Regions from separate parts of the Sphingomonas agri genome, predicted to be linked through region 1. Evidence: predicted binding sites of a transcription regulator. Region 1 holds the regulator's gene; the other holds the start of a gene.
What was found. The regulator LexA, encoded in region 1, represses DNA repair genes until DNA is damaged. The targets are predictions, from matches to a motif close to GTTCCNCNCTTGTTCT.
Positions count from the first base shown of each region.

Region 2: a site for LexA is predicted at 3,852-3,867, ahead of recA (recombinase RecA). Genes of this name have one in related genera too.

Region 1 is NZ_JBAPEU010000002.1:84,306-90,298, reverse strand. Features, by position in the region: gene pyrG (CTP synthase) at 1-1,138, opposite strand, end outside; gene secG (preprotein translocase subunit SecG) at 1,211-1,576, opposite strand; gene tpiA (triose-phosphate isomerase) at 1,757-2,503, opposite strand; gene V8192_RS07190 (peptidylprolyl isomerase) at 2,602-4,542, shown strand; gene lexA (transcriptional repressor LexA) at 4,621-5,271, shown strand; gene gltX (glutamate--tRNA ligase) at 5,445-5,993, shown strand, end outside.
Region 2 is NZ_JBAPEU010000002.1:384,403-390,395, forward strand. Features, by position in the region: gene V8192_RS08680 (LysE family translocator) at 1-13, shown strand, start outside; gene V8192_RS08685 (M24 family metallopeptidase) at 10-1,260, opposite strand; gene V8192_RS08690 (multidrug effflux MFS transporter) at 1,332-2,618, shown strand; gene recA (recombinase RecA) at 2,687-3,769, opposite strand; gene clpP (ATP-dependent Clp endopeptidase proteolytic subunit ClpP) at 3,894-4,550, opposite strand; gene V8192_RS08705 (TonB-dependent receptor domain-containing protein) at 4,713-5,993, opposite strand, start outside.

The DNA of each region.
Region 1 (5,993 bases):
CGAAGAAGGGAATTTCGCGCTCGCGAGCAAACTTCACGCTGGCGATCTTGCCCTGGCTGCCGCGCTCCCCGAAGCCGCCAGGAACGAGGATACCGTGCAGTGGCTCGAGTTCGGCCGCGATTTCCGCCTCGGGATGTTCGAATATCTCTGCATCGATCCATTCGATGTTGACCTTGGCGCGATTGGCGATGCCGCCGTGGACAAGGGCCTCGCGCAGGCTCTTGTAGGCGTCAGGCAAGCCCACATATTTGCCGACCACGCCGATCGTCACCTCGCTCTCGTAATGGTCGATGCGGTCCATGATCTCGCGCCAGCGCCCGAGGTCCGGCTCTGGAGCGTCGCTGATGTTGAACGCGCGCAGGACTTCGTCATCCAGCCCCGCCTCGTGATATTGAAGCGGAACGTCATAGATGTTGCGTGCATCGAGCGCCGGGATGACCGCTTCGGCCCTCACATTGCAAAAGAGCGCGATCTTGGCGCGCTCGCCGTCAGGAAGGGGCTTTTCCGAGCGGCATAGAAGTACCTCCGGCTGAACTCCGAGGCTCGAAAGCTCACGAACGCTGTGCTGCGTGGGCTTGGTCTTGAGCTCGCCCGCCGCGGCAATCCAGGGCACGAGGGTCGTGTGGACGCTGACCGTCTGGTCGCGCCCCAGATCGTTGCGCAGCTGGCGGATCGATTCGATAAAGGGAAGGCTTTCGATGTCCCCGACCGTGCCGCCGATTTCGCAGATGACGAAATCGCAGCCGTTCGTGTCACCAAGCGCGAATTCTTTGATTGCATTGGTGACGTGCGGGACGACCTGCACCGTTGCTCCAAGATAATCGCCGCGCCGTTCCTTCGCGATTATGTCCCTGTAGATGCGGCCAGTCGTGATATTGTCCGATTGGCGCGAGGAAACGCCGGTGAAGCGCTCATAATGCCCGAGGTCGAGATCCGTCTCCGCCCCGTCGTCGGTCACATAGACTTCGCCGTGCTGGTAGGGTGACATCGTCCCAGGATCGACGTTGAGATAGGGATCGAATTTCCGGATTCGGACCTTGTAGCCGCGCGCCTGGAGAAGCGCCCCGAGGGACGCTGAGAGGAGACCTTTTCCAAGCGATGAAACCACGCCGCCGGTGACAAATATGAACCGCGCCATGGGGTCCGAGGCTTAGGGGGACAAGCGCCGCGGGCGCAACCCACGACGCGAAAAAAATTCTGCGCTGACCGCTTACTGGGCCAACGGAACGGCGGGAGCCGGCTGATTCTGTTGCGGATTTGTCGTCGGCTTCGCCGGCGCCGGTTGCACAGGCTGGGATTGCTGGGTCGGTGCGAGCTTGCCGGCCAGCGACGTATCGATCTTCGCCGGCGTACGCGTCGCTCCTGCGATCGCTGCCATGACGATCGACAGAAGGATGAACGTAGCCCCGAGGATCGCCGTCGAACGGGTGAGAAAGTCGGCCGCGCCCCGGGCCGTCATGAAGCCCGAGGAGCTGCCGCCGACGCCAAGGCCGCCGCCCTCGGACCGCTGCATCAGGATAACCGTAATGAGCGCAAGGGCGATCAGCGATTGAACGATCAGCAGGAATGCGAACATGTCGGGCTTTCGAAATTGGAAGATGCGCGCCGCGACTTAGTCGGCGCCGACCATCCTTTCAACACGTTACTGCCCCGGCTTCGTGTGCATGCTGCCTTGAACGGCGCTTCGATCTGTTCGGCCGGCTACCCGACCGTCGCTATCGGCATTGCGGAGCGCTCCGCTGATCGGGAGCGCAGCTTAGCCGGCGGCCGCCGCCTCGATTATGGGGATGAAATCGTCAGCCTTGAGGCTCGCGCCCCCGACGAGGGCGCCGTCGACGTCCGCGATTCCGAATATTTCGCCGGCGTTGGAGCCTTTGACCGAGCCGCCATAAAGGATGCGGACTTCGCTTCCCTTTCCGTACTGTTCACCCAATTTCGCGCGAATCGCAGAATGCATCTGCGCGATCTCGCCGTCGGTCGGAACCTTGCCGGTGCCGATGGCCCAGATCGGCTCGTAGGCAATTGCAAGCCAGGGACCGCCGGCAAGAGTTCGCGGCAAGGAGCCGCGGAGCTGCGCCATCACCGTTTCGACAGCAGCGCCTCTGTCTCGCACCTCGAGGCTCTCGCCCACGCAAAGTATCACCCCGAGACCCGCCGACAGTGCTGCCTCGGCCTTGGCCCTGACGTCGCTGTCGCTTTCCCGCTGCTCATCGCGTCGTTCGCTGTGCCCGACAATGGTGAGGGTCGCGCCGGCATCCACAAGCATTTGCGCAGAAGTGCAGCCCGTATGGGCACCTTTCTCCGACCGATGAACGTCCTGGCCGCCGATCCGGAAGTTCGGGACTGCGCGCGCGGCGCGCTCGACGAGGATTGCCGGGACGCACAGGGCGACGTCGACGGTAGAATAGGGCTCCGAGGCCGCGGCGATCGCCTCGATCTCACGCAGATCCGAGGAAAGACCGTGCATCTTCCAGTTTCCGACGACGAGCTTCCTAAGCACCATGGCTTCCCCTTTTCCCGGCGGCCCCTAGCGGCGCGGCTTGATGCACGCCAGCCCGCCCCCTAAAGCAGCGGCCGTCTTCCAATCGCACCGGGAACCCGATGCTCTCCTTCTTCCGCCGCGTTTCTAAGTCCAAGATTGGTACGGGGGTCATGGCCTTCGTACTCATCGCCATCCTCGGCGGCTTCGCGCTTGCCGATCTGTCAAACTTCGGCACGGGCAATCTCGGGCTCGGCATGGCCAGCGGAACGCTTGCCAAAGTCGGCGACCAGGAGGTGAGCGAGCGGGAAATGTCCGACGCGATGCAACGGCGCCTCCAGCAGGCCCGCCAGCAGCGAGCCGATGCCGACTATGCGAGCGTCATGGGGGACTTCAACCCGCTGTTGGATTCGCTTGTGGACGAGCGGTCGCTGATGGCCTTCGCAGACAAATATGATTTTCCCCTCTCTAAGAGGATGATCGACGCCGAAATCGCGCAGCTGCCCGGCACCAAGGGCCTCAACGGGCAGTTCAGCGAGCAGGGCTACCAAGCTTTCCTGGCCCAGCAACGGCTGAGCGACGCGGAAGTGAGACAGGTGCTTGCCGGCGGCCTGTTGCAGCGGATGCTCCTGACGCCCGTCGTCACCAATGCGCGCGTCCCCGTCGGAATGGCGACGGTCTATGCCTCGATGCTCCTGGAATCGCGGCAGGGAGAAGCGGTCAACGTGCCGCTCGATCCCTTCAAGAGGGGACTGCAGCCGAGCGACGTACAACTGCAGCAATTCTATGCTGCAAATCGCGCTCGCTACATGATCCCCGAGCAGCGCGTCCTGCGAATCGCACGGATCGGGCCTGAGCAGGTCGCGGGTGTCGCTGCCTCCGATCAGGAAGTGACTGCCTATTACAACGCCAACAAGACCACCTATGCGCCGAGCGATACCCGCTCGCTGAGCCAGGTGGTGGTCCAGGACCAGGCAACAGCCAACGCCATTGCGCAACGTGCCAGAAGCGGCGCCACCCTTGCCGCCGCAGCGGCACCGGCAGGGAGCGGAGCGGCTGTATCCACGCTTCAGAACCAGACCCGCGCCGCCTATGCAGGCGTTGCTGGAGACAAGGCCGCCAATGCGGTCTTTGCAGCAGCGAACGGCTCAGTCGTCGGGCCGGTCCAATCCGACTTTGGCTGGGTCATTGTGAAGATCGATTCGGTGGCTGCAGGCGGAGGCAAGACGCTCGATCAGGCCAGGGCTGAAATCGCGACCAAGCTGACCCAGGACAAGCGCAAGTCCGCGATCGAGGATTTGGTCGACAAGGTCCAGAACACGGTCGACAACGGCGGCAACTTCAGCGAGGCGGTGGCGGCCGCGAAGTTGCCAGTGACGACGACGCCGCTCATCACGTCCAGCGGTTCGTCACGAAGCGAGGCTTCATTCAAGTTGCCACCCGAGCTTGCGCCTGCGCTCAAGACCGGGTTCGACATTGCACCCAATGATCCGCCCGAGATCGTCACGCTGCCGGGCGATTCTGGTTATGCGGTCGTATCGCCCGGGCAGGTAATTCCCTCCGCCCCGTCGCCGCTTGCAAGCATCCGCGAGCAGGTTGCGGGCGACTGGATCAACGACGAGGCGAGTAAGCGCGCCAAGGCCGCCGCTACGCAGGTCGCTGCAAAGGCATCGGGAAATGTATCGCTTGCCGACGCGGTCAAGGCAGTGGGAGCGGCAATCCCTGCGCCCCAGCCCGTCGCTGCTCGCCGGATCCAGCTCACCAATGCACAAGGCAATGTTCCGCCCGCGCTCAAGCTACTCTTCGCCGTCGGGCCAGGCCATAGCCGCATGGCGCCTGTGCCCCAGGGCGGCTTCGTAGTCGTGAAGGTTGACAAGGTGGTCCCAGGCAACGCGCTCGTAGCGCCGGGCCTCATCAGCCAGGTGCAGGGAGAACTTAACCAGGCGAGCTCGCAGGATTACGCTCAGCAGTTCATTTCCGACGTGCGTCTCCACATGAAGGCGAAGCGCAACCCGGGCGCGATCGAGGCATTCAAGGCGCGGCTGGTCAGCAGTGGCGGCTGAGCCGGCCGCCACCGCTTGACGTATCCATATTTGTTGCCTACACGTTCCCCGTTCGTTCTTATCGGGGAGTGATTGCCGATGCTCACCGCCAAGCAGCATGAATTGCTGCTCTTCATCGAGAACCGTCTGAAGGAAAGCGGCATCAGCCCGAGCTTCGATGAGATGCGCGAGGCGCTGGATCTCAAGTCGAAGTCCGGGGTGCACAGGCTCATCTCGGCACTCGAGGAGCGTGGCTTCATTCGCCGGCTCCCCAACCGAGCCCGCGCACTCGAGGTTCTCAAGCTACCCGAGACCCGTCCATCAGCAACGATAACCCCGCTCCGGCCAGTGTCTGCAGCGCCGGCAAACGATACGATGGAAATTCCCCTTCACGGCCGAATTGCCGCGGGCACGCCCATCGAGGCTCTTCAGGGAACGGAGACGTTTGCGGTTCCGGCAGCCCTCCTTGGAACGGGCGAACATTACGCGCTTGAGGTCTCGGGCGATTCCATGGTCGAGGAAGGCATTCTCGACGGTGATTTCGCTCTTATTCGAAAGGTGGACACGGCCCGGGATGGCGAAATTGTCGTCGCCCTGATCGACAATGAGGAAGCGACGCTGAAGACCTTCCGGCGTGAAGGGCGAATGATCCGGCTCGACCCGGCAAACAGCCGTTACGAGCCGCAGCGCTACGACGAGAGCCGGGTGAAGATCCAGGGCAGGCTGGCAGGGCTCATCCGCCGCTACTGAAGCGCAGCCGGCACTACTTCGCGGTATGACGGGGGCCCTGACCGAGGCGCTCCGGGAACGCGCGTGCGGTGTCGGCCGCGCTCGGATGGAGGACGCGTGTGGAAGACACGCTTTCCCTATGTTAGGGGCCCTCGTCCATTGCACTGCAGCATGAAGAGAAGAGGAAAGCGCGGTTGAGCGCAAGTGATACGTCGCGGCCGGTCGTTACGCGATTTGCCCCCTCCCCGACCGGCTACCTGCACATCGGGGGCGCGCGCACCGCCTTGTTCAACTGGCTCTATGCCCGCCACAGGGGCGGCAAGTTCCTCCTGAGAATAGAGGATACCGACCGCGCCCGTTCGACCAGCGAGGCGATCGACGCCATTCTGGACGGGATGCGCTGGCTCGAGCTCGATTGGGACGGACACGAATATTATCAGTCGCAGTTCTGGGCCAGGCACGCCGAAATCGCTCGGCTCATGCTCGGAAAGGGGGCCGCCTACCGGTGTTACATGACCCAGGAAGAGCTCGCCGAGCAGCGCGAGAAGGCGAAGGCGGAGCGAAAGCCGTTCCGCATCAGCAGCCCTTGGCGCGATATTGACGAGGAGCAGGCCGGCAGGCCCTACGTCATCCGCCTCAAGGCGCCCCGCGAGGGAGAAACCGCCGTCGAGGACGAGGTCCAGGGTCGAGTGACGGTCCAGAATGCGGAGATCGACGATTTCATTCTGCTTCGCTCGGACGGA
Region 2 (5,993 bases), 300 kb from region 1:
GAGGCGAGCCTAGCCGAACGGCCGATCAATGCTCGACGGCGGCTCAGTGAAAAATCGCGGACCCGAGTTCGTCATGTACCAGCAGTCCTCGAGCCGCACTCCGAACTTGCCGGGAATGTAGATCCCCGGCTCGTCTGAAAAGCACATGCCAGGCGCAAGCGGCGTCATGTCGCCGTGAACAAGATAGGCCGGCTCATGGCCGTCCATGCCGATGCCGTGCCCGGTCCGGTGCGAGAGACCGGGAAGCTTGTAGCCCGGTCCATAGCCCCAGCTTTCGTAGGCAGCGCGAACAGCGTCATCCACGCTTCCTGCAGGAGCGCCGATTCGCGCGGCGCGGATCGCGATCTGCTGACCCTGACGGACCTGATCCCAGACCTTGCGCTGCTCGGAAGAGGGGGCGGCGCCGAAGACGAACGTACGGGAGATATCGGACTGGTAGCCGTGAACGGTGCACCCGCAATCGAAAAGGATCGTACTTCCAGCCCTCGCCACCTGCGGTTTTCTTGAGCCATGCGGTTGGGCCGAGGCTTCATCTATGAGCACAAGCGAGAACTCGGGGCTTCCGCCAAGCGAGGCCGTGGCAGCGTCGATCGCGGCGCCGAAGTCGGCAGGAGTCATACCGGCCCGGGCGCCTTCGCCGGCATGGCGCATCGCCCGGATGGTGATGTCGTTGGCCGCTTGCATCAGTGCAAGTTCGGACGGCGACTTGATAAGCCTCAGAGAGCGAACGACGGGATTGGCGTTTACTGCCTTTGTCCCGGGTAGCTGCTGCGCGAGGCGGTCGACGATGAAATAGCGGTCGGTCTCCTCGAAGCCGACGGGCTGTCCCGCGACGCGGCGTTCCCTCAGGAAGTCAGCGACGAGCTTCAGCGGATCCTCGTCTTCGTTCCAGCTCCTGATCTCGGCGGGAATGGCGAGCGTTTCGGCAACGGAAGGGCGCTCGAAGAAAGGCGTTACGATGACGGGATCGCCTTCAGCTGGAATGACTGCTGCTGTGAGGCGTTCTGACCGGTGCCACTGAACCCCGGTCAGATAATCGAGGCTCGATCCCGATTCGACGATAACCGCTCCAATCCCGTTCTGCTGCATGAGAGCCCGAGCACGCGTCATCCGCTGGACGCGCTCGGCCTGGCTGATTGGCGGCGGAAGCGCGACGGGCGCCAGTTTTTCCTTCGCTGTGGCCAGCACGCGATCGAACGGCACCGTCAGTGCGGCGGCAAATGCCCCGGTGCCGGCAAGAAAGCTGCGACGCTGAATCATCTCAATCCCCCAGCCGTTTTCGAGGCTCACTGTTGCACGCTCGTGGCCAATCGGCCAGCACGCGCGCTTCCATGTTCGAGTCCCTTTCTCATGACGGTGTGAAGCGCCCCGGGACGCGCGAGATGACAGCGATGCTCGCCGCGCTCATGGGCCTCAATTCCTTCGCGATCGATGCGATGATCCCGGCGCTCCCGGCGATCGGCCGGTCGCTCCACGTACTCAACGAGAATGACCGGCAGCTTGTCGTTGTCGCCTACTTCGTCGGGTTCGCCTCGACGCAACTGATCTGGGGGCCGCTCGCCGACCGGTTTGGACGAAAGCCCGTCCTTGCAGCGGGGATCATCCTCTATGGCATCTTTGCATTGCTGTGCGCATTTGTCGGGACCTTCCCGCTCTTGATTGCTTCGCGGTTCGCCATGGGCGCGTCAGCTGCAGTCACTCGCGTGCTTGTCGTTGCGATGGTCCGGGACCTTTTCGAGCGCGAAGCCATGGCCCGCGTCATGAGCCTCGTGTTCATGGTCTTCATGCTGATGCCGGTGCTCGCTCCAAACATCGGTCTTGCAATTCTGCTCATCGCGCCGTGGGAAGCCATCTTCGTCGTCCTCGCCGCCTACGCGCTTGCAATGCTGCTCTGGTCGTGGGTTCGCCTGCCGGAAACGCTTCATCCGGAATTTCGCCGAAGCCTCAGATTTGGGGACATGGCTTCAGCCATCTGGGACACCATTCGCGAGCCGCAATCGCGGGGCTATACGGCAGCGCTCACGATCAGCTTCGGCGTCCTCGTTGCCTATATCGCTTCCATCCAGCAGATCGTCTTCGAGGCTTTCCACGAGCCCAGGCTGATCGGAGCAGTTTTCGCCGCCATCGCAGCGCCGATGGCGCTCGCATCCTGGACCAATTCGCGCGTCGTCGGCAGGTTCGGCCTGCGCCGGGTCGGCCATACGGCCGCCGCTGCGTTCATGGGCATTGCGCTCATCCACGTGGGGGTCGCGCTCACCGGCCACGAGACACTGGGAAGCTTCATCTTCCTCCAGGCGCTCACCATGTGCGCATTCGCCTTCACCTCCTCGAACCTTAGCACGCTCGCGATGGAGCATATGGCACCGATTGCGGGAACAGCTTCATCGGTCCAGGGTATGATCGGCACGATCGGGGGCGCAGTGCTCGGCTTCCTCATCGGACGCCACTTCAACGGAACTACCCTGCCCTATCTCATCGGTACTGCGGCCTGCGCGACCGGCGGCTTTGTCGTGCTCCTGATGACCGAGCCCAAGCGGCTGTTCGCTCCCATCGAGTCCGATCCCGATGAGCAGGAAGCCGCTCGAGATTCGACAGCAATCCCCGAAGACCTCGCCTAAGAAGTTCGCAAGCAAGGGCAGCGGGCGGAGCGCCATGCACATCCGCCCGCCGCTGGGGAGTTCTTAGCCTATTCGGCGAGTTCGCCGTCGTCCGGGCCAGCGCCGACCATCAAGGCCTCGCCGACTTCCTCGGTTTTGCCGCGGATTGCGTTTTCGATGCGCTTTGCGACCTCTGGATTTTCCTTGAGATACTGCTTGGCGTTCTCGCGTCCCTGGCCGATCCGTACCGAATCATAGCTGAACCAGGATCCGGATTTCTCGACGAGGCCGGCTTTGACCCCAAGGTCCAGGATCTCTCCAATCTTCGAGATACCCTCGCCGTACATGATGTCGAACTCGACCTGCTTGAACGGCGGCGCGACCTTGTTCTTGACCACCTTTACGCGCGTCGTGTTGCCGACGATGTCGTCGCGGTCCTTGATCTGTCCGGTGCGCCGGATGTCGAGCCTCACCGAGGCATAGAATTTCAGCGCATTGCCCCCAGTCGTCGTCTCCGGATTGCCGTACATGACGCCGATCTTCATCCGGACCTGATTGATGAAGATGACCATGCACTGCGAGCGGCTGATCGACCCGGTAAGCTTTCGCAACGCCTGGCTCATGAGACGCGCCTGGAGGCCAACATGGCTGTCCCCCATCTCACCTTCGATCTCGGCGCGGGGCACTAGTGCCGCGACCGAGTCCACCACGAGGACATCGACTGCATTCGACCGGACGAGCGTGTCGACGATCTCGAGCGCCTGTTCGCCGGTGTCCGGCTGGGACACGATCAGTTCGTCGATGTCGACGCCAAGCTTCCTCGCGTAAACCGGATCGAGGGCGTGCTCGGCGTCCACGAAGGCGGCCGTTCCGCCGTTCCGCTGCGCCTCTGCAATCGCGTGCAGCGCGAGCGTCGTCTTGCCTGAACTTTCCGGCCCGTAGATCTCGATGATGCGTCCGCGCGGGAGGCCGCCGACGCCGAGCGCGATGTCGAGTCCAAGACTTCCGCTCGAGATCGTTTCGATCTCGATCTTTTCGCGGCTGCCCAATTTCATCGCGGAGCCTTTGCCGAAGGCGCGGTCGATTTGGGCAAGCGCCGCTTCAAGCGCCTTCTGACGATCCATCCTTGGGGCTTCCGATGTTCTATCGATGACTTTGAGCTGCGCTGCCATGTCCCCTGTCTCCGTTCAAGCGTCAATCAACGGCGGCCGAACCCCGCCTGTGGAGAAATGCTCGTATCCCATTTGTTCTTGGAGAACAATAGGAGAACGAAGGCAAAGGAAGCTCTCTGTTGTACTAAGCCGGGGTCACGTCTCCAGCCCCAGTGCCGGAATCGTCGCCCGGCTCGGGCCGCTTGTCGAAGACTTCGTCGATCAAACCGAACGCCTTGGCTTCGTCCGTCTCAAGGAACTTATCGCGGTCCATCGCCTTCTCGATTTCCTCGAGCGCCTGGCCCGTATACTTCGCATAGAGCTCGTTGAGACGCTGGCGCATCCTCAGGATCTCGCGCGCCTGGATCTCGATGTCAGCGGCCATGCCCTGCGCGCCGCCCGAAGGCTGGTGGATCATGATCCGGCTGTTGGTAAGGGCGACCCGCATTCCAGGCTCGCCAGCGGCGAGAAGAAAGCTTCCCATCGAAGCGGCCTGGCCGATGCAGACGGTGCTGATCTTGGGACGGATGTATTGCATCGTATCGTGGATCGCGAGGCCGGCGGTCACCACGCCGCCCGGCGAGTTGATGTACATGAAGATGTCCTTCTTCGGGTTCTCGGACTCGAGGAAGAGCAGCTGGGCGGTGACGAGCGAGGCCATATGGTCCTCGATCGCGCCGGTGATGAATACGATCCGCTCGCGCAGCAGCCGCGAATAGATGTCGAAGCTGCGCTCGCCCCGGTTGGATTGCTCGATGACGATGGGAACGAGCTGGGAGACGATGTCCTGATGATCAATCACGAGAGGCGGATCCTTTATTACTGGTCGCACCTACATCGGCGTGAATTCGGAAAGGTTCAAGGATTGACCCGCGCGGCATGTTCAGGGCGGCATGCCAGCAAGAAAATGGGCGGCTGCGCCGAAGCGAGCCGCCCACCATCGCTGCAGGAAGTCCCCTAGCGACTACATCTTGTACGAGATGCGGCCGTAGAAGAAGCGTCCCGGAACGTCATAAGTCGTCGGATCATAATTGTTCACGCTGCAGGTAAAGCAAGCGGGCGGATCCTTGTCGGTGAGGTTGTTGCCTCCAACGGTCAGGGTCACGCGCCGCTCGAGGAACGGCAGGCGCCAGTTGAACTGCCCGTCCACATAGAGCCTCTTGTGCAGGATGTTGGGCAGGTTGGTGTTCGGATTGATCTCGCTCACCGCCGCTATGTACCGGCCCGTCAGTGCAAGGGCGACGTCTCCCAGCGACCAGTCGACCGTCGCGTTTCCTTTGAACTTTGGATAGGCCTGGTCGGGGCTTCCGCGCTCGGTTCCCCGACGGTTGATCACGAGAAAGCCGTTTGACTCGACCAGAACATATTTGAGCAGCCACGAGCCGTTCGCCGTGAGCCCGAACCTGCCCATCTGGGTGGGCGGTGAACGGTAAGTGAGGCTCGTGTCAATCGACCGCGTATGAATGCTGTCGAGGTTCTGAAGCGTTCCGTCGATCTCGTTCACGAAGCCGTTGGCGGTACGGATGATGAGGTTGCAGCCGGTCCCCTGGAACGCGCAATTGTTGAGCGTCAAGTTAGGATCGAGCGCACTGATTGCGTGGTCGATCTTGATGTCGTGATAATCGCCCTCGATGCTGAAGGAATTGCCGCCCCACGAGTGGGCGTACACCGCACCGAAGTTGAGGCTCTTCGACTTCTCGGGTTTGAGGTTGATATTGCCCTGCGTGATGACGGGAAGCTGGCCCGGCGGCTCGGCGTAGCTGCCGTTAGCCGGGACGCCGTGTGCAATGCAGTTTGCACGCACCGTGGCGTTGGTCTGGAACGCGCCGCTGACGTCGCTCGTGCAAGGATCCGTGACCGGAAGGTCAAAACGCGACCGCCCGCCGAATAGCTCGCCGATCGTCGGGGCGCGGAACCCGGTCGAATACGTGCCGCGAACAAGCAGATCGTGCACCGGCCTCCACAGACCATTGGCGGTGTAGGTCGTACTTCCGCCACTGGTCGAATAATGGGAGTATCGGCCTGCGCCGTTGACCTCCAGCGAATAGGCGCCGGGCACGTCCTTCAGGATCGGAACCCGGACCTCTCCGTAGAACTCGTTGACGTCGTAATGGCCCTTTGCGGGCTGAGCCGGGATGTCCGCACCAAGGCCCGCCGAGACGATCGGGTCCGGCGTGAAATAGGCCTTCTGGTAGCGGTGCTCATAACCGAGCGCGACTTCAACCGGTCCTGCGGGCAGGTCGAA